DNA from 3 places in the Streptomyces sp. NPDC058796 genome. Region 1 is predicted to be linked to each of the others. Evidence: riboswitches for the same ligand, from Rfam matches in the RefSeq annotation. Region 1 holds a riboswitch; each other region holds the start of a gene.
What was found. Region 1 has a riboswitch for cyclic di-AMP ahead of ACFW47_RS06040 (transglycosylase SLT domain-containing protein). Riboswitches for the same ligand answer to the same signal wherever they lie in the genome.
Positions count from the first base shown of each region.

Region 2: linked by a shared signal. The riboswitch ahead of ACFW47_RS08695 (M23 family metallopeptidase) and the one ahead of ACFW47_RS06040 (transglycosylase SLT domain-containing protein) in region 1 are both predicted to bind cyclic di-AMP.
Region 3: linked by a shared signal. The riboswitch ahead of ACFW47_RS14740 (peptidoglycan DD-metalloendopeptidase family protein) and the one ahead of ACFW47_RS06040 (transglycosylase SLT domain-containing protein) in region 1 are both predicted to bind cyclic di-AMP.

Region 1 is NZ_JBHYOP010000002.1:176,871-184,748, forward strand. Features, by position in the region: gene ACFW47_RS06020 (polysaccharide deacetylase family protein) at 1-190, opposite strand, end outside; gene ACFW47_RS06025 (glycosyltransferase) at 187-1,575, opposite strand; gene ACFW47_RS06030 (GNAT family N-acetyltransferase) at 1,649-2,713, opposite strand; gene ACFW47_RS06035 (HAD family hydrolase) at 2,990-3,799, shown strand; gene ACFW47_RS06040 (transglycosylase SLT domain-containing protein) at 3,828-4,319, opposite strand; cyclic di-AMP (ydaO/yuaA leader) riboswitch at 4,324-4,491, opposite strand; gene ACFW47_RS06045 (polyprenyl synthetase family protein) at 5,177-6,187, shown strand; gene ACFW47_RS06050 (outer membrane lipoprotein carrier protein LolA) at 6,450-7,682, shown strand; gene ACFW47_RS06055 (ATP-binding cassette domain-containing protein) at 7,722-7,878, shown strand, end outside.
Region 2 is NZ_JBHYOP010000003.1:14,345-22,222, reverse strand. Features, by position in the region: gene ACFW47_RS08710 (dihydrofolate reductase family protein) at 1-534, shown strand, start outside; tRNA gene ACFW47_RS08705 (tRNA-Met) at 591-664, shown strand; gene ACFW47_RS08700 (PP2C family protein-serine/threonine phosphatase) at 865-2,049, shown strand; cyclic di-AMP (ydaO/yuaA leader) riboswitch at 2,298-2,454, shown strand; gene ACFW47_RS08695 (M23 family metallopeptidase) at 2,466-3,497, shown strand; gene ACFW47_RS08690 (aldo/keto reductase) at 3,637-4,581, shown strand; gene ACFW47_RS08685 (PrsW family intramembrane metalloprotease) at 4,588-6,006, opposite strand; gene trmB (tRNA (guanosine(46)-N7)-methyltransferase TrmB) at 6,046-6,891, opposite strand; gene lhgO (L-2-hydroxyglutarate oxidase) at 6,956-7,878, opposite strand, start outside.
Region 3 is NZ_JBHYOP010000005.1:105,769-113,646, forward strand. Features, by position in the region: gene ACFW47_RS14715 (hypothetical protein) at 368-1,072, shown strand; gene ACFW47_RS14720 (MBL fold metallo-hydrolase) at 1,254-2,447, opposite strand; gene ACFW47_RS14725 (carboxymuconolactone decarboxylase family protein) at 2,624-3,211, shown strand; gene ACFW47_RS14730 (TetR/AcrR family transcriptional regulator) at 3,264-3,884, shown strand; gene ACFW47_RS14735 (SGNH/GDSL hydrolase family protein) at 3,908-4,693, opposite strand; gene ACFW47_RS14740 (peptidoglycan DD-metalloendopeptidase family protein) at 4,895-5,851, opposite strand; cyclic di-AMP (ydaO/yuaA leader) riboswitch at 5,856-6,013, opposite strand; gene ACFW47_RS14745 (tyrosine-protein phosphatase) at 6,436-7,233, shown strand; gene ACFW47_RS14750 (DUF6126 family protein) at 7,243-7,359, opposite strand; gene ACFW47_RS14755 (helix-turn-helix domain-containing protein) at 7,362-7,878, opposite strand, start outside.

The DNA of each region.
Region 1 (7,878 bases):
GTGCCCGCCCGGCGAGGTGGTCGGCGAGCACGCTGATGGTGACGGGCGTCCGGCCGCTGTCGGCGATCGCGTCGAGGTGCGCCGCGAACTCCTTGGGGCGGACGGTGAACTCGGCGATCCACGAGGGCGGGTCGTCCATCACCGCGTGGTACAGGAAGACGGGTATGTGCGCGGGAGCCCCCTCGTTCATCCTGCCTCCAGCCCGACCGTACGCAGCGCCCGGCGGGCGCGCAGATAGCCGACGGGGCCGTACAGCATGCCCCGGCGCTGCAGCCGGGACAGCCGCCGTGGCCAGGGATGCGTACGGGAGTCGTGCCCACCCGGCACACCCGTTCCCGCACCCGCTCCCGCGCCCGTGTCACCAAAACCGCCACCCGCACCGTCCCCCGCACCGGTGGCGCGCACGGCCGTCAGCCCCCGCGCGTGCGCCAGCCCGCCCGGCACCCGCGCGAGGAAGGCCGGGAGCAGCGCGGGCCGGTTCACCAGGATCGCCGTGAGGTACGCGGTGAGGCCGGCGCCGTAGCCGTACGCCTGCGTCTCCAGGTCCCGCCAGGTCTCCCGGTGGTGGTGCCAGACCAGCGCGCTCGGTGTGTACCGCAGCCGCCGCCCCTCGGCGAGGACGCGGACGAACCCGTAGAGGTCGTCGCCGCCCCGTGCCCGTGTGCCCGTGCCGGTCGCCGGGTCGAAGCCGCCCACCGAGCGCAGCACCGCCGTGCGGAAGGCCATGTTGGCGCCGGAGCCGAACCGGCCCGCGGTGAAAGGGAACAGCGGTTCGTCGGCGGGCGGGCGCGCCGGGTCGTACGTGCGCGGGGTGAAACCCTTCGCGAAGCCGCCGTGGCTCTCCAGCAGCACCTGGGCGGGGGTGCGCAGCCGCGCGGGCAGGATCAGCCCCGTGGTGCAGCCCAGTTCCGGGTCGGTGGCGAAGGGCGCGGTCAGTTCGGTGAGCCAGCGCGGGTCGGCGACCACGTCGTCGTCGGTGAAGGCGACCACCTGGCCGCGTACGGCCGCCAGGCCCCGGTTGTGCGCGATGGCGAGTCCCGGCACCGGTTCGCACACGTACCGCACCCGCTCGCCGTACTTCCGCTCGACCAGTTCCCGGGTCTCCTGGGTGACGGGCGCGTTGTCGACGACGACGATCTCGAAGTCCGGGTGGTCCTGGGCGAGCAGCGAGTCCAGGGCGCGGGCCAGTTGGCCCGCGCGTTCGCGGGTGGCGATCACGACGCCGGCGGGAGGGGGCGCGGGCAACGGCTCCGGGCGCGCCGGCGCGGGCAGCTCCCGGGCGAGCCCGGCCAGCACCGCCACGGGATCGGCACCGGCGGGCACTTGCCCGAGAAGGGTGCCGACGGGCTGTCCCGCACGTCTCACGAGTACGAACACCGAACCGGACGTGACCGGCGCGCTGCCCGGCCCCGGTCTCAGCTCAGCGCCTTCCGTGTCCGCAGTGCCCGTGCCCCCCGCCCCCGCCGGTCCCCGGGCGGCGGGCAGATCCAGCTCGGCGACCTGCACCGGCCCGATGCTCAGGAACTGCTCGATCTCCCGCCGTGTCTCCTGCCGCGCACGCCGTCCACCGGCCATGCGCCCACCCCCTCGTGGTTGCCCTCGGTGCCGCTCTTCGTCCTGACCGTCGTCCCGACCGTCCTGACCGTCGTCACGACCGGCGCAGCCGGGCCGCGACCCGCAGCGTCCGCACCGCCAGCGACGCCAGCCGCGGCCTCTCGCGCACGAAGCCGTGCGCGCGGCGGACCGGTTCCCGGCCGAGCCAGTGCAGCGCGGCGCCCGCTCCCGGACGTGTCGCCGCGCCCTCGTACACGGGCAGTTCGCCGGTCTTCAGCGAGTCCTTGTACTCCGCCGGGCCCCGCCCCATGTCGAGCACGCAGATGCCCTCAAAGGCGGCGGCCTCGGCCATCCGCAGGTGCAGGATCAGCCCCGGCGAGTACTTGGCGAAGTCCGGGTCGTACGCCGGGAACCAGCACGCCAGGACCGTCGCCGAGCGCAGCCCGAAGTGGGCGGCCATCGGCCGTCCGCCGGCGTAGAGCACGGACAGCGTGCCCGTGCACTCCGGCGCCCGGGTCCCGGCCAGCCGCCCGACGAGCCGGGTGATCCACTCCTGGGCGAACCGGTCCCGGCGCCCCGTCCTGCGGTACTGCGCCGACTTCCAGCCCATGAGGGTGCGCAGCGCGGCCGGGTCACGCTCGTCGAAGACGAAGCGCACGTCCCCGACCTGGCGGCCGAGCCGGCGCTCCTTGGCGAGGGTGGTCTTCAGGAACTTCGGTGACCGCGCGCGCAGCGCGCTCTCGTACGCCGCGTACCCCTGCTCCACGTCGATGACGTAGGTGGTGTGCTGCTCGGCGGCGTGCGGTACGAACAGTCCCTGGTCCGCCTCCAGGTTGTCGAAGGCGAAGCTGGACAGGGAGCAGGCCCGCAGCAGTTGGCGGGTGTCCGGGGCGAGGTCCTGGCGCAGCACCGCGCCCTGGCAGTCCGACACCCCGAGCCCGATCGCGCGGCCCTGTCCCAGGGGCCCGCGCTCGTGCGGCAGGAAACCCGCCGCCTCGCCGCCGTCGTACACCACCGCCACCCGCGCCCGCGGCCGTACCCGGCCCACGACGTCGGTGAACTCCGGTTCCATGAACGGATTGCGTGGCGCCGTCGACTTGGCGCGCAGCTCGCGCCAGCGTTCCCGTTCCCCCTCGCCCAGTTCCTCCGGCCTGAGCACACGCACACGTCCGCTGTTCAACCCGACCCCCCGATCAAGTCCCCCCTGGACACAAGGAAGGTACCTCCGGGGCCGCCCGGCCGGTAGGTAGCGGACCATCTTGTTGCCAACCGGTGCACAGGCCTTTAACCGGCTTTAGCCGATGATGTGCCAGGTTTCGGACACGATCGGGCGTCGTCGTGCGTACTCGGACGTACTCGCTGCGTCCTCGTTCGGAAGCGGTCCGGAAGCGGTCGCGGGTGAGTCGGGCACGTGCCGCGTCCGTATTCTCTGATCATGGACCGCACCGCATATTCACTCGTCGCCACCGACCTCGACGGCACGCTGCTCCGCGGCGACGACACCGTCTCCGACCGGTCGCTGGCCGCGCTGGCCCGGGTGGCCGGCGCCGGTGCGCGGCACCTGGTGGTGACGGGGCGGCCGGCGCCCCGGGTGCGCACCCTCCTGGACCGCCTCGGCTGCACGGGACTCGCGGTGTGCGGACAGGGCGCGCAGGTGTACGACGCGGGCGCGCACCGGATGCTCTGGTCGGTCACCCTGGACCGGGAACTGGCCGAAACAGCGCTCGGCAAGATCGAGGCGGAGGTCGGGCAGGTGTACGCCGCGGCCGATCAGGACGGCGTCGACGGCCTCACCCTCATCGAGCCCGGGTACCTGATGCCCCACCCGACGCTGCCCGCGGTGCGCGTCGACCGGCGCGACGAACTGTGGGCCACGCCGATCAGCAAGGTGCTGCTGCGCCACCCCGACCTGTCCGACGACGAGTTGGCGGCGACGGCGCGCGCGGTGGTCGGCTCCCTCGCCACGGTCACCATGTCGGGGCCGGGGACGGTGGAGCTCCAGCCGTGCGGCATCACCAAGGCGACCGGCCTCGCGCTGGCCGCCGAGCGCCTGGGGGTGAGCCGGCGGCGGACGATCGCCTTCGGGGACATGCCCAACGACATCCCCATGTTCCACTGGGCGGCCCACGGCGTCGCCATGGCCGGCGCCCACCCCGAACTCAAGGCGGTCGCCGACGAGGTCACCACGACGAACGAGGACGACGGCGTGGCCGTCGTCCTCGAACGGATCTTCAGTACCTCTTGACGAGGCTCGGCAAGCGCCCCGGTACGGCTCAGTACGCGCCGAAGACGTTGTCGATCGAGCCGTAGCGGTCGGCCGCGTAGTTGCAGGCGGCGGTGATGTTGGCGACCGGGTCGTACGGGTCCCAGGAGGTGCCCTCGACGTGGTACGCCTGGAAGGTCGGGTCGATCACCTGGAGCAGGCCCTTGGACGGGGTGCCGTTGACGGCGTTGATGTCCCAGTTGTTGATGGCGAGCGGGTTGCCGGACGACTCCCGCATGATGTTGCGGTGGATGCCCTCGTACGAGCCGGGGATGCCGTGCTGGGCCATGATGTCCAGCGATTCCCGGATCCAGCCGTCGAGGGTGTTCGAGTACGTCGTCGTGGCGGTGGCGGCGGCCGGCGCCGCGGCCGGGGTGGCCGCGGAGGCGCTGGTGGCACCGATGAGCGGCAGGGCGAGCACCGCGGCGCCGGTGCCGGCCACGGCGAGCTTCCGGGCGAGGCGGCTGGTGCGGGCGTGACGGTTCTGACCGTTGGCAGACATGCTGAGTCCCTCTCCTTACGCCTGCGAGGTGAGCTGTCGGGTTCGGGCGGGGAGGTGCCCGGCCGGGCCCTGACGGGCACGGCTTCACCCCGAGCCGTTCCGGTGGTGACCGGCACGGCGACTTACCTGGGTCCCCCGCTCCTGCCGGCGAGTGTGTTGGCGGATGACTGTGCGTCCGGGCGGTGGCAGGATTCGGCGTCCGCCCGACAGGCCGGGAACGTATGCGAGAGCACATGTCCGGAACAAGTGCAGGAATCACCCAACGCGCCTGTTGACCTTGGTCTGGGGCATTTGGGGTGCTTGATCCTTTGCGGCCGCCAAGCCTCAACTCGCTTGCGGGGCAAAGGGAGGGCGCAGTCGGCTGCCGGGTTGCCTGCGGGTGGCGTGAAGTGAGCCAACTCACCGGCCTCAACAAGAGCGGCAAATCGGGCATTCGACTCAAGTGCGAGTCAATCGTCCGCAGGTTGGGAGGGCTTCGGGTTGGACGGGCGGCCGGTCCGGGGCGCCGTCGGATGGGCTCCGTGTTCGGCCTCCGTGCTCTCCGGTGTTCGCGAGCGCGTCGTGCGGGCATGCGTTCGTGTCGGAGGGGGGCGAGTGGGTGACGTACTCGGAGTGCGGGCCGTTGGGAGGGGTGATGTGATCTTCGGTGGCGGCTTTCGGCCTCGAGGATGTCGATCGATATCTGCTCATATCGCCTGATCAAAAACATACCGCGCATGATCTGATACCGACCGGCCTGTAACGGTGGGCGCTAGCGGTGATCGAAACGTGACCGGATACGCTGACTTGAGTGGTGGCAGCGACCTATCGACAAACCAGGTAATCGCCAGTAGACACCAGCAGACAGGAGACCCCTCGTGACCGTCGTCGGGCCGTTCGGGCTGAGCGTGCGGGACCAGGCTCTGGAAGCCGATGTCCAGGCCGGATTGGTCGCGGTCGAGGAAGGGTTGCTTGAGGCAACCAAAAGCGAGGTGCCCTTCATCACGGAGGCCGCCCAGCACCTGGTGCGGGCCGGCGGCAAACGGTTCCGGCCACTGCTGGTGATGCTCTCGGCCCAGTTCGGCGACCCCTACGCCCCCGGCATCGTGCCCTCGGCCGTCGTCGTCGAGCTGACCCACCTCGCCACCCTGTACCACGACGACGTGATGGACGAGGCCGCCGTGCGGCGCGGGGTGCCCAGCGCGAACACCCGCTGGGGGAACTCGGTGGCCGTCCTCACCGGCGACTTCCTCTTCGCCCGCGCCTCCCAGATCCTCGCCGACCTCGGTCCCGAGGCGGTCCGCGTGCAGGCCCTGGCGTTCGAGCGGCTGGTCACCGGCCAGATCCTCGAGACGGCCGGGCCGCAGGACGGGCGTGACCCGGTCGACCACTACCTGGACGTGCTGGGCGGCAAGACGGGGTCGCTGGTGGCCGTCTCCTGCCGGTTCGGCGCGATGATGTCCGGTGCCGACGAGACGGTCGTCGACGTGCTCACCCAGTACGGCGAGCGGCTCGGCGTCGCCTTCCAGCTCGCGGACGACGTCCTGGACATCGCCTCCGACTCCCACGAGTCCGGCAAGACGCCCGGCACCGACCTGCGCGAGGGCATCCCGACCCTGCCGGTGCTGCGGCTGCGCGAGCGCGCGGAGCGGCTGGGGCTGGCCGAGGACATCGCGCTGTCCGAGCTGCTCGACTCCGACCTGAGTGACGACGCCCGGCACGCCGAGGCGCTGCGCCTGCTGCGCGCCCACCCCGCGCTGGAACAGGCGCGCAAGGACACCGTCCGGTACGCCAGGGAAGCCCGGGCGGCACTGGCCCCGCTGCGGGAGTGCGAGGCGAAGTCCGCGCTGGTGGAGCTGTGCGACGCCGTGGTGCACCGGGCCGGCTGACCGTACGGCCGGTGTCCTGCCCCACGTCGTGGGCGCACCCCGTCCCCTACTGGCTGGGGGAGCTGCCACCCGTCCGTGTCATCCCGCAGGAGTACGCGGAGTTGAGCCCGCGGTCTGACGCTTCTCCCCGGCGGTTTTGGTCAGATGGACACCACGGAAAACACCAATCCTCACCGATTCGGGTGAGAATGGCGGCTCACGGGTGAGACGACGAGTGCGAGGTCGCGATACAGCCGCCGCCGACGACGGAGGTAGGGCACAGATGGCACCGATCGATTCCGACGACAACAGGACCGCCGGGGAGGGCGAGGGCTCGCGCGCCGGACGGCGCAAGGCCGCGCGCTACGTCGTCCCGGTCGCGGTGATGGGGGTGGCGGCCGCGACGATCGGGCTCGTCCCCGCGATCGCCGACTCCGGGGACCCGGACCTCCCGAAGATCACGGCGGAACAGCTCATAGAGAAGATCGCCAAGTCGGACGTCGAGCAGCTGTCCGGCACGGTGAAGATCACCACGGATCTGGGCCTGCCGAATCTCGGTGGCCTGGAAAGTGGTTTGATGTCTGGTATGTCCGGCACGCCGGGTGCGGCCGGTGAGGAAGGCGGCTCCGCCGCCGACCCGTCGGCCAAGCTCACCGAGCTGGTGTCCGGCACCCACACGCTGCGGGTCGCGGCGGACGGCCCCGACCGGCAGAAGATCTCCCTGCTGGAGAACGCCGCCGAGTACAGCCTGATCCACGACGGCAAGGACGTCTGGGGCTACGACAGCGCGTCCAACGAGGTCTACCACTCGACCACGTCCGAGACGGCCGGGCAGCCGGAGAAGCAGGCGACGCCGGAGAAGGACCTGCCTGCCACGCCGAAGGACTTCGCCGACCAGGCGCTCAAGGCGGTCGACGACACCACCTCCGTCACCGTCGACGGCACCGCGCAGGTGGCCGGCCGGGACGCGTACCGACTGGTGATCAAGCCCAAGCAGGAGGGCTCCACGGTCGGCGCCGTCAGCATCGCGGTGGACGCGAAGACCGGCATGCCGCTGAAGTTCACGCTCACCCCGGCGAGCGGCGGCGCCGCTGTCGTGGACGCCGGCTTCACCCGGGTCAGCTTCGCGAAGCCGGACGCGTCGACCTTCGACTTCACCCCGCCCAAGGGCGCGAAGGTCACCGAGGGCGACGAGATGGCCGGGGCGCCGGAGCACGGGCGCGAGGCGTCCGGCGCCGACGTGGCCGGCGAGCTGGACGGCCTGGAGGTCATCGGCGAGGGCTGGAACTCCATCGCCACCTTCGACACCGGCGGCCAGGGCCTGCCCACGGCCTCCGCCGGCGGCGACCTCGGCGGCTTCCTCGGCTCCTTCGGCGACCAGGTCAAGGGCGACTTCGGCTCCGGCACGGTCTTCAAGACCCGCTTGGTCAACGCCCTGATCACGGACGACGGCAAGGTCTACGCCGGCGCCGTCACCAAGGAGGCGCTGGTGAAGGCGGCCGACGCGGCGCGGTAGCCACCGGCCCGGAGCAGGAACGACGAGGAGAGGGAGCCGATGGCCGAACCGTCCGCCACGGAGCCGGAGCACCCGGAGCACCCGGAGCGCGGGAGCGGGGACGACGCCGTCATCGCCACCCGCGCCCTCACCAAGCGCTACCGCGGCGGACAGCTCGCCGTGGACGGTCTCGACCTGACCGTCCCGGCGGGCAGCG
Region 2 (7,878 bases), on a different contig from region 1:
CTCAGGCTGGTGGAGGCGCGGCGCATCGAGGACGTCGTACTGACGCGGTACCTGCCGACGGCGCCCGGCACCGGCGACCGGGTCACGGCCGCCGACCGGCACTGGCTGGCGCTCGCCTGCGAGCTGGCCGAGCTGTGCCCGGCGTCGGAGACGGCGTTCAGTGTGGGGGCGGTCGTGGTCGCCGCCGACGGCACGGAGCTGGCGCGGGGGTACTCCAGGGAGCGCGGGGACGCCGTGGTGCACGCGGAGGAGGCCGCGCTGGCCAAGACCGACCCGGACGATCCGCGGCTGGCGACGGCCACCGTGTACTCCAGCCTGGAGCCGTGCGCCCGCCGCGCCTCCCGGCCGGCCCCGTGCGCCCGGCTGATCCTCGACGCGGGGATGCGCCGCGTGGTCACGGCCTGGCGGGAGCCGGACACCTTCGTGCCGGGGGCGGACGGCAGCGGTGTGCTCGTCGGCGGGGGCGCCGCCGTCGTCGTACTGCCGGAGTACGAGGAGCGGGCGAAGGCTCCGAACCGTCACCTGGAGGGGTAGAGAGATACGGATGTGCATTCCGCCCCCGGGATGACGTACAGTGGTGAACACAACGACGCGGGGTGGAGCAGCTCGGTAGCTCGCTGGGCTCATAACCCAGAGGTCGCAGGTTCAAATCCTGTCCCCGCTACTGAAGGCCGAAGGCCGGAATCCGAAAGGGTTCCGGCCTTCGGTGCGTCCGGCGCACACCTCTGCATCCGTGCGTCCGCGCGTTCACCCGCTCGGCCCGCACCGCTCGCCGCCCGCCCCCGCTCCGGGAAGCCTGGAGGACGGGACGGCAAGCGGTGTGGAGTGCGGGGTGGCGGGAGACGAGTGGTGCGGCCAGGTGACGTGGACGACGAGGGGGCGTACGCCAGGGCCGGCGGCCGACTCCCCGGTGATCCCGTGCCCGACCCCGGACTGGGCGGCACCGCCGAGGTACTGCCAGCCGAGGCCGAGCCGCACCGCCGGACCCCGTACGGGCGAGTGCTCGTACGCGCACTGCCCGTCCTGCTGATCGTCGTCGCCGTCCTGTACGACATCTTCACCCCCCGCTACTTCACCGCGGGCCCCCTCTACACGGCCGCGCCCCTGGTCGCCGCCGCGGTCTACTCGCGGCGCGGCACGGTGCTCACGAGTGCCGCCGTGGTCGCCGCCGTCATCGGGCTCCAGCTGAGCAAGGAGGTCATCCACTACGTCGACTCCCTCACGGAGCTGATCACCATCACGACGGTGGCCGCGCTCGCCGTCCTCGTCAACGCCTTCGTGCGCCGCACCGGCGAGCGGCTCGTCTCCGTCCGCGAGATCGCCGAGGCCGCCCAGCGGGCCGTGCTGCCGGAACCCGCCGAGCGGATCGGCGGCTTCGAGATCGCCGCCTGCTACGAGGCGGCGCAGGCCGACGCGTTCATCGGCGGCGACCTGTACGCGGTGCAGGACAGCCCGCGCGGCATCCGGCTCATCGTCGGTGACGTGCGGGGCAAGGGCATGGGCGCGGTCGCCGCCGTCGCCGTGGTGATCGGCGCGTTCCGGGAGGCCGCCGAACAGGAGGCGACGCTGGAGGCGGTGGCCCAGCGGCTGGAGCGTGCGCTGGCCCGCGAGGGCACCCGGCGCGACGGGCTGGACGCCTTCGAGGGTTTCACCACCGCCGTGCTCGCCGAACTCCCGCACGGCGACGGAGTCGTCCGCGTCCTCAACCGGGGGCATCCGCCACCGCTGCTGCTCTACGCCGACGGCACCCTGCGCCTCCTGCCCGCCCGGGAGTCGGCGCTGCCGCTCGGGATGGGGGAACTCGGCGTGTGGCCCGACCGGGCGGAGGAGGCCCCGTTCCCCGGCGGGGCCACGCTGCTGCTGTACACCGACGGACTGTCGGAGGCCCGCGACGACCGGGGCGAGTTCTACGACCCGCACGAGCGGCTGGCCGGCTGCGTCTTCCGGCACCCGGAAGAACTGCTCGGCACCCTCGCCGAGGACGTGCGCAGGCACTCCGGGGGCGGCATGGCCGACGACATGGCTCTGCTCGCCGTGCGACGACCCTGATCACGGCCCGTGATGGAGCGAGCGCCCTCCGCATAACAACTGACACACCATCAGGTGTGGTGCTTGCGGGAAGTGGTGCCGAAGGGGCGCTGAAGGGGGGTCAACTCGCCCGGATTTCATCGCCCGTGAGGCGTGTGTCCACCCGGGTCTCCTTAATGATCAAGCGGAACGGCTTGGAATCAGAGGCCCCCGTCTATTAACGTTCGATAACGCAGCGCGGTCGTCCCAGCCGTCACAGAAGGCGGCTCCGTGCGCACGCGCCGAATCCCGCAAGGGAACCGGGGAACCACCACTTGGGGTGAATCGGGCGTATGACGCCGTGCCAGGCACGGCGGATATACGCGCGTAGGAGACCTTCCTGCTCCGAACCCGTCAGCTAACCCGGTAGGCGAAAGGAAGGAAAGGAGTACGCCCACGTGGCGTCCAACCGGCCTGCCCCCGAGGCCCCGTCCGTGCCCAGCGGGCACGACACCGACACCTTCGGCTACGACGTCCACCGCGCCGAAGAGGGCCCCTGGGAGGAGTGGAACCCCACCGCGGAGTCCATCCGCCCCGTGCGCGGCCGGCACCGCGTCGCCAAGCAGCGCGGCGGCCTCGCCCGCAGCTCCACCGTCCTGGGCGTCGGTGTCATAGCCGCCGTCGGCGCGGGCGGCATGGCCAGCGCGCAGACCGGCAAGCCGCCGGTGTCCATCTCCATGCCGGACCTGCCGAACGTCGGCTCGCTCATCACCGACGAGGAGCCCGAGCCCGAGGGTTCCGCCACCCCGCTCAGCGGCATCGCCGCCGCCTCCGCCGGCACCGGCGAGGAGAGCACCGCCGACGCCGGCGAGTCGCTGCGCGCGCGGATCATGGCGCAGGCCGAGCAGCAGCAGGCCCAGGTCGAGAGCAAGGCCGCCGCCGAGGCCGCGGCCGCCGCCGAGAAGAAGGCCGCGGAAGCCGCCGCCAAGGCGGCTGAGGAGGCCGAGGCCAAGGCCGCCGCCGCCAAGAAGAAGGCCGAGGAGGAAGCCGCGAAGAAGGCCGAGGCCGAGCGGCTCGCGAAGCTGGCCAAGCAGTACACGCTGCCCACCTCCTCGTACACGATCTCCTCCACCTTCGGGCAGGCGGGCCCCTACTGGTCCTCCGGCCACCACACCGGACTCGACTTCGCCGCCCCCACGGGCACGCTGCTCAAGGCGGTGCACAGCGGCACGATCACGTCGGCCGGCTGGGACGGGTCGTACGGCTACAAGACCGTGCTCACCCTCGACGACGGCACCGAGATCTGGTACGCCCACCAGTCCTCGATCAACGTCAGCGTCGGCCAGAAGGTCACCACCGGCGACGTCATCGGCCGCGTCGGTGCCACCGGCAACGTCACCGGCGCCCACCTCCACATGGAAGTCCACACGGCCGGCGGCGGCAGCCTCGACCCGATGGCATGGCTGCAGAGCAAGGGCCTCACGCCCTGAACCACTCCGCACACGCCGATCGTCACTCCTGATCCCCGGCGGTCCTGACGGCGACCCCCCGACGTCAGGGCTGCCGGTTTGCGGGATCTTTGCCCCGCTGCCGGAATCCCGGGGACCGTCGGGCTCGTTGACGCGCTACATGACTTCTCTGCGCAAGCTCGGCTCCTCCGACCTGGAGGTCTTCCCCCTCGCCCTCGGCGGCAACGTCTTCGGCTGGACCGCCGACCAGGACACCTCCTTCGCCGTCCTCGACGCCTACACCGCGGCGGGCGGCAACTTCGTCGACACCGCCGACTCCTACTCCGCGTGGGTCGACGGCAACAGCGGCGGTGAGTCCGAGACCGTCCTCGGCCGGTGGTTCGCGGCCCGCGGCAACCGTGACGACGTCGTCCTCGCCACCAAGGTCAGCCAGCACCCCGAGTACCCGGGACTGAGCGCCGCGAACATCAAGGCGGCCGCCGACGCCTCGCTGCGCCGCCTGGGCACCGACCACATCGACCTCTACTACACCCACTTCGACAAGCCCGAGGTGCCGGTCGAGGAGATCATCGGCGCGCTCGACGAACTGGTGCGGGCGGGCAAGGTGCGGCACATCGCCGCCTCCAACATCTCCGCCGAGCGGCTCGCCGCCTCCCTGGACTTCTCCGACCGCGAGGGCCTCGCCCGGTACGTGGCACTCCAGCCCCACTACAACCTGGTCTCGCGCGACACCTACGAGGGCGGACTGCGCGACCTCGCCGAGCGGGCCGGGCTGGCCGCCGTTCCCTACTACGCCCTGGCGTCCGGATTCCTCACCGGGAAGTACCGGCCCGGCGCGAGGGTCGACAGTCCGCGCGCGGGCGGCGCCGCCAAGCACCTGGAGAGCGAGCGCGGGCAGCGGGTCCTCGCGGTCCTGGACGAGATCGCCGAGACCCACTCCGCGCCCGTCGCCACGGTCGCCCTGGCCTGGCTGGCCGCACAGCCGACGGTGGCCGCGCCGATCGCGTCCGCGCGCACGGTGGAGCAGCTGCCGGCGCTGCTGGAGGCGGCGGAGCTGACCCTGACGGAGGACGAGACCCGGCGGCTGACGGAGGCGTCGGCCTGAGGCAGGCTACGGCCGGTGGGGGTGGGGCTGGGAGTACGGCGCGTACGGGTACGGGGGCCGGGCGGGCATGGGGTACGGCGTCGGGGCGGGGGCCGGGGCCGCCGCGAGGGCCGGAGCCCAGGGGCCCGCATGTCCGTACGTGGTGCAACCGATGTGGGCGCCGTACATCCCGGGCGCTCCGGGCACTCCGTATCCGGGCACCCCGTATCCGGGCCAGGGGGCGACGGGCGGGGGAGCCGTGGCGCGGGCCGCGTGGTCCAGCGCCGGGCGCGCCACCTCGCGGCGTTGCCACAGGGCGCCCAGCAGTTCCCGTTCCCGTACGGCGAAGTCGGCGCCCGCGCGGCCCTTTCGCCCCCGCTGTCGCAGGAACGCCAGCGAGGTCGCGTACGCCTCGTACTGCGCCACCGCCCGAGCGGCCGGTTTCCCGGCGTGCCGGCGGGCGTACTGCCGGGCGAGGCGGCGGGCGTGCATCGAGCCGAGCGCGTACGGCTCCGCCGGGGCCAGCCAGCCGGCCAGTACGTACGCGGGCAGCTCGTCGCGCACGGTGCGCAGTTCGCGCTGGCGGGTCCAGATCACCAGCCAGGTCAGCAGGCCGAAGCAGGGCACCATGAACGCCCCGTACACGGCGAAGAAGCCGTACTCGCCGAACGCGGCCGAACCGTTCCACAGCGCGTGCATGCCCATCGCGAGCAGCAGACCGGCCAGCGGGAGCAGGGCGCGGCGCAGGCGGTGCCGGCCGGTGGAGAGGGCGGCGATGCCGAAGCCGATGCCGGTGAGCACGGTGAACAGCGGGTGGGCGAAGGGCGACATCACGACGCGGACGAAGAAGGTCGCGGCGGTGACGGAGGCGAAGCCGCTGTCGCCGGTGAGCTGGTCGGTGCCGAAGGCGTTGCCCAGGTAGAGGATGTTCTCGGTGAAGGCGAAGCCGGTGGCGGTGACGCCGGCGACGACCACGCCGTCGACGATGCCGGTGAAGTCCCGCCTGCGGAAGAGGAAGACCAGGAGGACGGCGGCGGCCTTGGCGGACTCCTCGACGACGGGCGCTATGACCGTGGCGCCCAGGGTGTCGGCCCCGGCCGGGTCGGCGGTCGCCGTGGCGATCCATCTCGTCGCGAAGCTGTTGGCGATGATCGCTATCAGAGCGGCGGCGCAGGCGCCCCAGGCGAAGCAGAACAGCAGGTTCCGCCAGGGTCCGGGCTCGACCCGGTCCAGCCAGCGGAACGCGGCTATGAGCAGCGGCACGGGCAGCACCGCGAGGCCGAGTCCGACCAGGAAGCCGTGGGTGCCGGTCTGTTCTCGCACCAGGGCCAGGATCACCAGGCCGGATATCGCCAGCAACGTGGCCACTGCCCCGTAGCGCACCCAGGCGCGCTGCCACCAGTGCGGGCGCGGCGGATTCGTCGGATACGGGGGACAGGTGGCCACGGCATGGACCCTAACCGGTGGGGGCTGCTCTGACGCTGGTCACGGCGCGATACGCGGTGCTCGCCGTTCGGGGTGCGGTACGCGGCGGAAGAGCAAGTCGTTCACCACATGACCCTTGTCCAGTCCCTGGCCCTCGAAACGGGTCAGCGGCCGGTGGGCCGGACGCGGCGCGAATCCGCCGCCGGGCGCGGTGTTCTCGAAGTCGGGGTGCGCGGTGAGCACCTCGAGCATCTGCTCGGCGTACGGCTCCCAGTCGGTGGCGCAGTGCAGGACGGCCCCCGGTGCGAGCCGGGTCGCGGCGAGGGTCAGGAACTCCGGCTGGATCAGGCGGCGCTTGTGGTGCCGCTTCTTGGGCCAGGGGTCGGGGAAGTAGACGCGCAGTCCGGCGAGGGAGTCGGGGGCGAGCATCTCGCGCAGGAGGATGATCGCGTCGCCGTTGCCCACCCGGATGTTGGACAGGTCGTTCCGCTCCGCGAGACCGAGCAGGTTGCCCTGGCCGGGGGTGTGGACGTCCACGGCGAGGATGTTGCTGCCCGGGTCGGCGGCGGCCATCTGCGCGGTGGCCTCGCCCATGCCGAAGCCGATCTCCAGGACGACGGGGTGGTCGTTGCCGAACAGCTCACCGAGGTCGATGACCCGCTGCCCGTCGATGTCCAGCCCCCACAGCGGCCACAGCCGCTGCAGCGCGTCCGCCTGCCCGGCGGTCACCCTGCTCCGGCGGGGCTGGAAACTCCGGATCCGCCGCTCGAAGTGCGACCCGGCCGGGTCGGCCTTCGGCCCGTCGGGGAACCGGGGCTCACCCTTGGCCCGGATGTGCCGGACGGGCGCCCCGGGATGCGGTGCGGCTGGCTGGGGGGCGTCGGAAGCGCGGCGGAAATCAGACACAGTGCCTTCGATTTTACGGCGGGGTGTGCGGTGGGCCGGGCCTCCCCGGGCCGGGGGCGCCCGGTCAGGTGGCCCCGAGCATTTCCAGGGCCCGTCGGCCCACCTCACGGCCGATCGGGAGGGAGGCCGTCGCTGCGGGGGACGGGGCGTTGAGGACGTGTACCGCGTGGGCGCCCTCGTGGATCAGGAAGTCGTCCACCAGCGTCCCGTCCGCCAGCACCGCCTGCGCCCGCACCCCCGCGGGTGCCGCCACCAGGTCGTCCTCCGTCACCGCGGGCAGCAGCCTGCGCACGGCCGTGGTGAACGCCGCCTTGGACAGCGAGCGCCGCAGCTCGCCCGCCCCGTACCTCCAGTGCCGCCGGGCTATCCGCCACGAGCCCGGCCAGGCCAGCGTCCCGCCCAGCTCGCGGGGCCGCACCACGCCCCAGCCGTACCCCTCCCGGGCGAGGGCCGGCACCGCGTTGGGCCCGACGTGCACACCGCCGTCGATCCCCCGGGTCAGATGCACGCCGAGGAACGGGAAGGCCGGGTCCGGCACCGGATACACCAGGCCCCGCACCAGCTCCGGACGCGCCAGTTCGTAGTACTCGCCCCGGAAGGGGACGATCCGCATACCGGGGTCGTCGCCGGTCAGGCGGGCGACCTCGTCGCAGTGCAGTCCCGCGCAGTTGACCATGACCCGGGCGCGCAGCACGTCCCCGGAGCGGGTGCGGACGGCGACCCCGCGGCCGGGGCGGCGGTCGATGTGCCGCACCTGGGCTCCGTAGCGGATCTCCGCGCCGGAGGCGTGCGCCAGCTGCCGGGCCACGGCCACGTAGTCGCAGACGCCGGTGGTGCCGACGTGTATGGCGGCCAGGCCCGTGACCTCCGGCTCGTACTCCGGGATCTGGGCGGCGCCCAGCTCGCGCACCGGTATGCCGTTCTCCCGGGCGCGCTGCACCAGGGCGTGCAGGCGGGGCAGCTCGGAGCGGTCGGTGGCGACGATCA
Region 3 (7,878 bases), on a different contig from region 1:
GACGGACACTGACAGTAGTCGCCCGAGCGGCATGCGCGATGGGCAGTTGCCAAAGTCCCTCGGACAACGTCCCGCTCTGGTATGAGGCCTCGTACGACAGCCCGATAAGCCGGTGAAGGTTCCGTTCCGAAGAGGCCGGAGAACGATCGCGAGTCACCCAGAAGAGATCAGAAATGGTCACTCTCGGTAGCAGCCGTCTGAGTCCTGGCCGCGCGCAGCCGCCGGCTCACACGGCCCAGGACAAACATCGCGCGGAGCGCAACGGTCGAAGAGCCACGCCACCACGCCGCCTTCGCGCCTGTGCCGGCCCCAGGGGCTGAACCCCCCTGTCGCGGCCGGGCTTTACCCCGGCTTTACAGTAAGAGGCATGCGCATACGCAAGATCGCCCCAGTCGTCGTGGCCGCGGTTCTGCTCACCGCGGGATGCGGGTCCGACGGAGACGGCGACAACGGGAACAACAACAGCCAGAACTCGGCCGGGAGCGGCTCGCAGCAGCAGGAGCAGAAGCCGGAGAGCAAGCCGCTCGCCGTCGAACTCACGCAGGCCCAGGCCGAAGTCGTCCAGGACAACGACGACCTCGAGACGCCGCAGCCCGAGCCCGACAGCAGCTCGGAGTTCACGGAGAAGGTGGAGCACAGGCTGCGCAAGGACCTGCTGCGGGCCGCGAAGGTGAACGGGAAGACCACCGCCGACTGCCCGGCGGGCGTCACCCTCAAGGCTTCCGCAGCCAGCACGTGCACGGCCTCCTACGAGGGCGTCGAGATCCCCTTCACGGTGAAGATCGCCGACGACTACGGAGCCGGCGACTTCCTCATCCGGTACGACGCGCAGCAGGAGAAGGACCTCCTCGTCGCCAAGCGCGTCTACCAGGAGTTCTGGGAGCGTCACGAGGACAGCGGCGGTTATGAGCAGAAGCTGACGTGTGACGAGATACCGGCTGTCAAGGCCGTCGAGAAGGGCGCCGACACCGGTTACAAGTGCCAGGTGTGGCACGAGGCCGGCAACCGCACCACGACCTTCTCGGTGGTCATGGACACCTTCGGCTACTCGTTCACCCCCGTCGACAACTGAGCGACCCGCCCCTCAACGCCACCGGTCCGTCACACCGTACGACGGGCCGGTGAAGGTCTGAACTGCTGAGCGGGCCACCAGCACCCACGAGCCCTGCCGGGGTGCGGCCGACGGCCGCCTCCTGGGCGCACAAGACTCCGGGGCATCCGAACTGCCCGCTGCTGCCGGTCCACGACCGGCATCACCGCTCGCCCGCGAGGTCGAGATCGCCGCTGCGCGTCTCGTCCGCCTTCTCGGCACCTCGGGCACGGTGCCACGGGCGCGCGATCGGCCGGGACACCGCCCGCCACCACGGCTCCACCGGCAGCGCGCCCGCCGGCTCGAACGGCTCGCCCGGCCGCGGAAGGGCCACCGTCTGCCCCGCCTCCCCGGCCGCGGCCAGCGTCCACTCCCCCGGCTCCGCCCAGGCGTGCGGCGCGAGGTTGAAGGTCCCCCAGTGGATGGGCAGCAGGGCGCCGCCCGGCCGCCCCTGCTGCAGGTCCAGGTGGGCGCGGACGCCCTCCTCGGGCGTCATGTGGATGTCCGGCCAGAACTCCGCGTACGCCCCGAGCTGGATCATCGTGGCGTCGAAGGGGCCGTGGGCGGCGCCGATGTCCCTGAAGCCGTCGAAGTAGCCGGTGTCCCCGCTGTGGAAGACGCGGTGCTCCTCACCGGCCACGACCCAGGACGCCCAGAGGGTGTGCTGGGTGTTGCGCAGGCCGCGTCCGCAGAAGTGCCGGGCCGGGGTGGCGGTGAGCGTGAGGCCGCCGACGCGGGTCGACTCGTGCCAGTCCAGTTCGCGCAGCCGGTCGGCACAGACGCCCCAGTGTTCAAGGTGGGCGCCGACGCCCAGCGGCACCGCGAACCGGGTGTCCGTGCCGGCCAGCGCCTTGATCGTGGGCAGGTCCAGGTGGTCGTAGTGGTCGTGGGAGATGACGACGACGTCGACGGGGCCGAGGGCCGCGAGCGGGACCGGGACCGGGTGCAGCCGTTTGGGCCCGGCGAAGGGGACCGGGGAGCAGCGCTCGCCCCAGACGGGGTCGAAGAGGACCCGCTGTCCGTCAATCTCGGCGAGCACGCTGGAGTGGCCCATCCAGGTCAGGCGCAGCCCGGAGGCGGGCGGCCGGGCGAGGTCGGCGAGTGTGGTGGCGTGCACGGGGACGGCGCCCCGCGGCGCGCGACTCAGCCGCGATTCCTTGTCGAAGTAGACCTTGGCGAACTCGCGGGCCGAGCCGGAGGGCCGGGTCCGCGCGGTGCCCCCGGGGTTCTGGAAGACGCCGTCGCGGAAGTTCGGCGATCGGCGGATGCGGGCCATGCGCGCACCGCTGGGATCCGCGCCGAAGGCCGCGGGCAGCGGCAGGCGGAGCCCCTGGTTCGGGGAACGGAAACCGGCCACGGTACCTCCAGGTGAAGTGGATCGGGCTCTCCTTGTCGTCTCGTGCGACTGTTGCCCGACGTCACTCGAACGACCGATGTCACATCTGTGTTCCCTCCGTCCGTCGTACCGGTGCGGGCGTCCCGCAGAGCGCCCGGTAGCACACGGCACGACCGACGGACAGGAAGGTGGCCCCCATGGCCCGCGTATCGCTCGACCCGCCCCGCACGATCTTCTTCCGCGTGATGGAGTGGTACTCCCGGCGGACGTACGGCAAGGTCCTGGACCCCGGCAAGGCGCTCGCCCACAATCCGCGGGTGCTCTGGGGCGACCTGCGCTTCGAGCAGTCCGTCGCCAAGTGGAAGAAGCTGGACTCCGACCTGAAGGCGCTCGCCGTGATGGCCTCGGCCGCCTCGATCGGCTGCTCGTGGTGCATGGACTTCGGATACTGGGAGAACGCCGAGCGCGGCATGGACCGGCGCAAGCTCCACGACGTGCCGGTGTGGCGGGACAGCGACGCCTACACGCCGCTGGAGCGGGACGTCATGGAGTACGCCGAGGCGATGACGGCGACGCCGCCGACGGTCGGCGACGGACTCGCCGCCCGGCTGCGATCGGCGCTGGGCGAGCCGGCGTTCGTGGAGCTGACGGCCATGGTCGCCGTCGAGAACCTGCGCTCCCGCATCAACGCGGCGCTCGATCTGACCAGCCAGGGCTTCAAGGACTCGTGCGAGGTACCCGGCGCGAGGCCCACGGACGCGGCCGCCACCGCGACGTCGGACTGAGCCTCCCGGCGGCTGTCGCCGCAGGTCCGGGCAGCTGTATAGGGTGACGGGCGTGGGGAGAGTCCGGTTGAGTGTGGCGCAGCGGCGCGAGGAGCTGCTGCGTGCGGCCGTGGAGCAGATATCGGCGCGGGGCGTGGCGGCGTTACGGATCGCCGACGTGGCCGCCGCGCTCGGGGTCAGCAACGCGCTGGTGCTCTACCACTTCTCCACGAAGGAGAAGCTCGTCGCCGCCGCGTTCACACACGCCGCCCGGGACGATCTCGCGCGCCTGCGCAAGCTGCTCGGCCGGCGCACGTCGGCGCTGCGCCGGCTGCGGGCGGCGGTGCGGTGGTACGCCCCGACCGGGCAGGCCAAGGGCTGGCGGCTGTGGATCGAGGGCTGGGCGGCGGCGCTGCGCGAACCCGCGCTGCGGGAGGTCGCCCGGGACCTGGACCGGCAGTGGAAGGCGGCGCTCTCCGGGGTCATCGCCGAGGGCGTGGCCGCCGGGGAGTTCCGGTGCGCGGATCCCGACGGCGCCGCCCTGCGTCTGACCGCCTTCCTCGACGGGCTGGCGGTGCAGCTGACGTCGTACGCGGGCACGGTGCCCCGGGCCAGGGCCCGCGAGTGGACGGACGAGGCGCTCGCGCGGGAGCTGGGCCTGGACCGGGAGGCACTGACGGGGCCCCGCGGCTAGGGGCTGACGGCTGAACGGCTCCGTCAGGCCACCGACGCGATCCGCATCTTGATGTCGTCCGCGGACAGCGTCCCCTTGGCCATCACGTGGTCGCCCGAGGACTCGCCGCGCAGCCGGCGTCCGATCCACGGCACCAGGTACTCGCGGGCCCAGTGCACGTCGTCCCGCCGGACGTCCAGGGTGCCGCGGGGCGGCAGCGGCGGCCAGGGCTGGTCCGGGTCGGCGGGGACGGGCAGGCCGAGGACCTGGCCCGCGCGCAGTGCCACTCGCGTGTGGCCCTCCGGCGACAGGTGCAACCGGTCGGCGTCCCACGCCCTGCGGTCCTGGACGGTGCGCAGCGACCACAGGTCGAGCACGGGGCAGCCGTAGCGGTCGGCGACGGCGCGGACGTGTCCGTTGTACGTGGCGATCTTGCCGCGCAGGTGCTTGAGGACGGGCACCCCGCGGGTGTCGAATCCGGTCGTCACCAGGACGGTGCCCGCGGCGGCGGTCAGCGCGGCCACCGCCCGCTCGAACCGCTCGGCCACCTCGTCGGGGTCGGTGCCGGGCCGGATGATGTCGTTGCCGCCGGCGCAGAACGAGACCAGGTCCGGCGCGAGTTCGACGGCCCGGGGCACCTGCTCGGCCACGATCTGGTCGAGCAGCCTGCCGCGTACGGCGAGGTTCGTGTACGTGAAGTCGCCCTCGGGGCGCCGGTCCGCGAGCAGTACGGCGAACCGGTCGGCCCAGCCGACGAACGCCCCGTCGGGGCCGGGGTCGCCGACGCCCTCGGTGAAGCTGTCCCCCACCGCCACGTACGACCCGATCACTGCTCTGCTGTCACTCTTCGAATCGTCTGCCACATCGACCCATCATTCACCTCGGAATGTGACCTACGCGACCGTAGGAAGGGGTTGACGGGCGGTGAGAAACACCACGCCTAAAGTGTTCACCAATTCAGGAATACGCCGAAGGCCGGACCCGGGGATCGGGGTCCGGCCTTCGGTGGCGCGGGCCGCGCCGAACGGTCGTCAGAGAGAGACGCCGTGCGAGCGCAGGTACGCGATCGGGTCCACGTCCGATCCGTAGTCCGGGGTGGTGCGGATCTCGAAGTGCAGGTGCGGGCCGGTCACGTTGCCGGTGGCACCCGACAGGCCGACCTGCTGACCCGCCGTCACGGACTGACCGGCCGAGACGGAGAGGGAGGACAGGTGGGCGTACTGGGCGTAGTGGCCGTCGGCGAGCCGGATGACGACCTGGTTGCCGTAGGCGCCGCCCCAGCCGGCGGAGACGACGGTGCCCGCGCCGACGGCCTTGAGCGAGGTGCCGGTCGGGACGACGAAGTCGGTGCCGGTGTGGTAGCCGCTGGACCACATGCTGCCCGTCTGGTGGTACGGGGTGCCGATGGTGCCGCTCGGGACCGGCGAGGTGAAGCCGCTGGCGGTGCCGGCGGACTGGGTGCTCGTGCCGGAGGAGCCGGAGTCCGAGGAGGAGGCCTTCGCGGCGTCGGAGGACTTCCCGGCCTCGGCCGACTCGGTCTTCCCGGAGGACGACTTCTCGGTCTTGGCGGGCTTCTCGGCCGCGGGCTGCTCGGCGGCGGGCTGCTCGGACTTGGCGGCCTGCCCGCCGAGCGTGAGCTCCAGGCCGGGGTGGATCAGCGACGGGTCGGACCCGACGGCCTCGCGGTTGTCCGCGTAGAGCTTCTTCCAGCCGCCGTCGACGTCCTGCTCGTCGGCGATCTTCGAGAGGTAGTCACCGCTGCGCACGGTGTACGTGCGCGAGTCGGAGTTCTTCTCGGCGGCGGCCTTCTGGGCCGACGCCGGAGCGGACTGCACGGCCTGCTCGGAAACGGACTGGGCGGGAGCGGCCTGGGCGCCGGCGGCACCCATCAGCGGGAGCGCGAGCGCGGCGCCGCCGGTTCCGGCGACGGCGATGGCACGGGTCAGGCGCATGGCCTTGGTACGACGGTGCTTACCCTTCGCGGGCATGACGAATTCCTCTCCGGCGCCTGCGAGGTGAGCTGTCGGGTTCGGGCTGGAGATGCCCGGCCGCGCCGAGACGCGGCTTAACCCCAAGCCGTTCCGGGAACCGGAACAGGCGGTCGTACCTGTGGGTCCCCCGCTCCTGCCGTGTACGGGTGGTGGATGAATGCGGGCTCCGGTCGGCGGCAGGATTAGGCGTCCGTCCGGATCGGTGGTGAACGTAAGGGACCAAGACGCACAGGGACAAGCGAGGGGTTCCCTCGACGGGTGTTCCGGTTGATCCATTACCGGGAACGCCCGTCACACTCCGTCGATTCCTGTGGCGCCGTTTCTCGCGAACGGCCATGAAAACCGGCTGAATTACGTGAACATGACGAGCAACGCACCGTCACGGATATGACGCTGCTCACGCGCCTCCCCCTTAGCCTCTTTTATTCCAGAGCGAGTTGGGATTAAGGCACTATTTCGGACAGAAAGCCCGGAAGCGGCACAGTCGGTTCACTTCACCCCTGCGCCTCCGCACCGTGCCGTATCGTCGAGTGACACCCGTCGGCGAGCGGCGCCGGCGGAGCGGAGTGGGAGGAGCCCCCGTGACGCAGCAGGTGCCGTCGACCGAACCCGAGCTGGCCGGGGTGCGCAACTTCCGCGACGTGGGCGGACTGCCGACCGTGGACGGACGGAGGGTGCGGCAGGGGGTGCTGTTCCGCAGCGGCCACCTCGCGCACGCCACCGGGGAGGACGCCGCGTTCCTGTCCTCGCTGGGCCTGCACACGATCTTCGACTTCCGCAACGCCGCCGACCAGAAGCTCGACGGCCCCGACGTCGAGCTGCCGGGCGTGCGCAATGTGAACCTGCCGCTGAGCGACCCGGCCGACGGCGCCGAGTTCTGGAAGATGGTCCGCGACGGCGACCTCGACCAGCTGCGCGAGATCCTCGCGGACGGCAAGGGCGCCCAGCGGATGATCGACTCGTACCGCATGATCATCAAGGAGCGCACGGCGGAGCACTCCCGGGTGCTGCACGCGCTCGCCGAGGACAGCGTCCCCGCCCTGATGCACTGCGCGGCCGGCAAGGACCGTGCGGGCCTGTCGATCGCGATCACGCTGCTCGCCCTCGGTGTCGAGCGCGACGCCGTCGTCGAGGACTACCTGAAGTCGAACGCCACGCACCGCCGCTACAAGGTGCGCCGCAGCAGCACCGCCGCCTCCGCCTACTCCCCCGAGGTCATGGAGCTGCTCAGCCCTCTCTTCGACGCCCGCGCCGAGTACCTGGCGGCGGCCTTCGAGACGGTCGAGCAGACCTGGGGCGGCGTCGACCCCTACCTGGAGAAGGGCCTGCGGATCACTCCGCAGACCCGCGACCGGCTGCGCGAGCGGATGCTGGACTGAGCCGGCGGCTCATCCGCTGTTGGCACCCACCTCGAAGAGCAGGTAGATGAAGGCTGCCAGCACATGCCCCACGACGAGGTAGATGAAGAGCCGCACCCAGACCGCGCGCGGCCACTTGTCCTGCATGTTCATGATGTCTCTCCAGGGAAGGGGTGGCCCGGCGCGGCGGCCGGGCCCAGGCACAGCGCCGCCGTCGGGCTCTGGAGCAGCGTGTGGACGAAGAGGAGCTCGACCCCGTCGGCGTCCTGAGCGGCGATGCGGTGCGGGGTCAGCGAGTCGAAGTGGGCGCTGTCGCCCGCACCGAGCCGGTATACCGCGTCCCCGAGCCGGAGCCGCAGCCGGCCCCGCAGGACGTGGATCCACTCCTCACCGGGGTGCACCCGGACGATGTCGCCCTGGGAGCCGTGCGGCACGTGCACACGCAGGGCCTGCATACCGCGGCCGGCCCCACCGGCCTGCCAGTAGGTCCAGCCGCCGGCGAAGCTCGGCTCCATTGCGTCGGCCCGCACGACCGCGTCCCGGTCCGCGGCCGTCTCGCCGAGCAGTTCCGAGACGGTCGTACCGTAGACACGGGCGAGGGACAGGAGCATCGGCAGGGAAGGCTGGCGCTGCCCGGTCTCCAGCCGGGAGAGGTGCGCGGGCGAG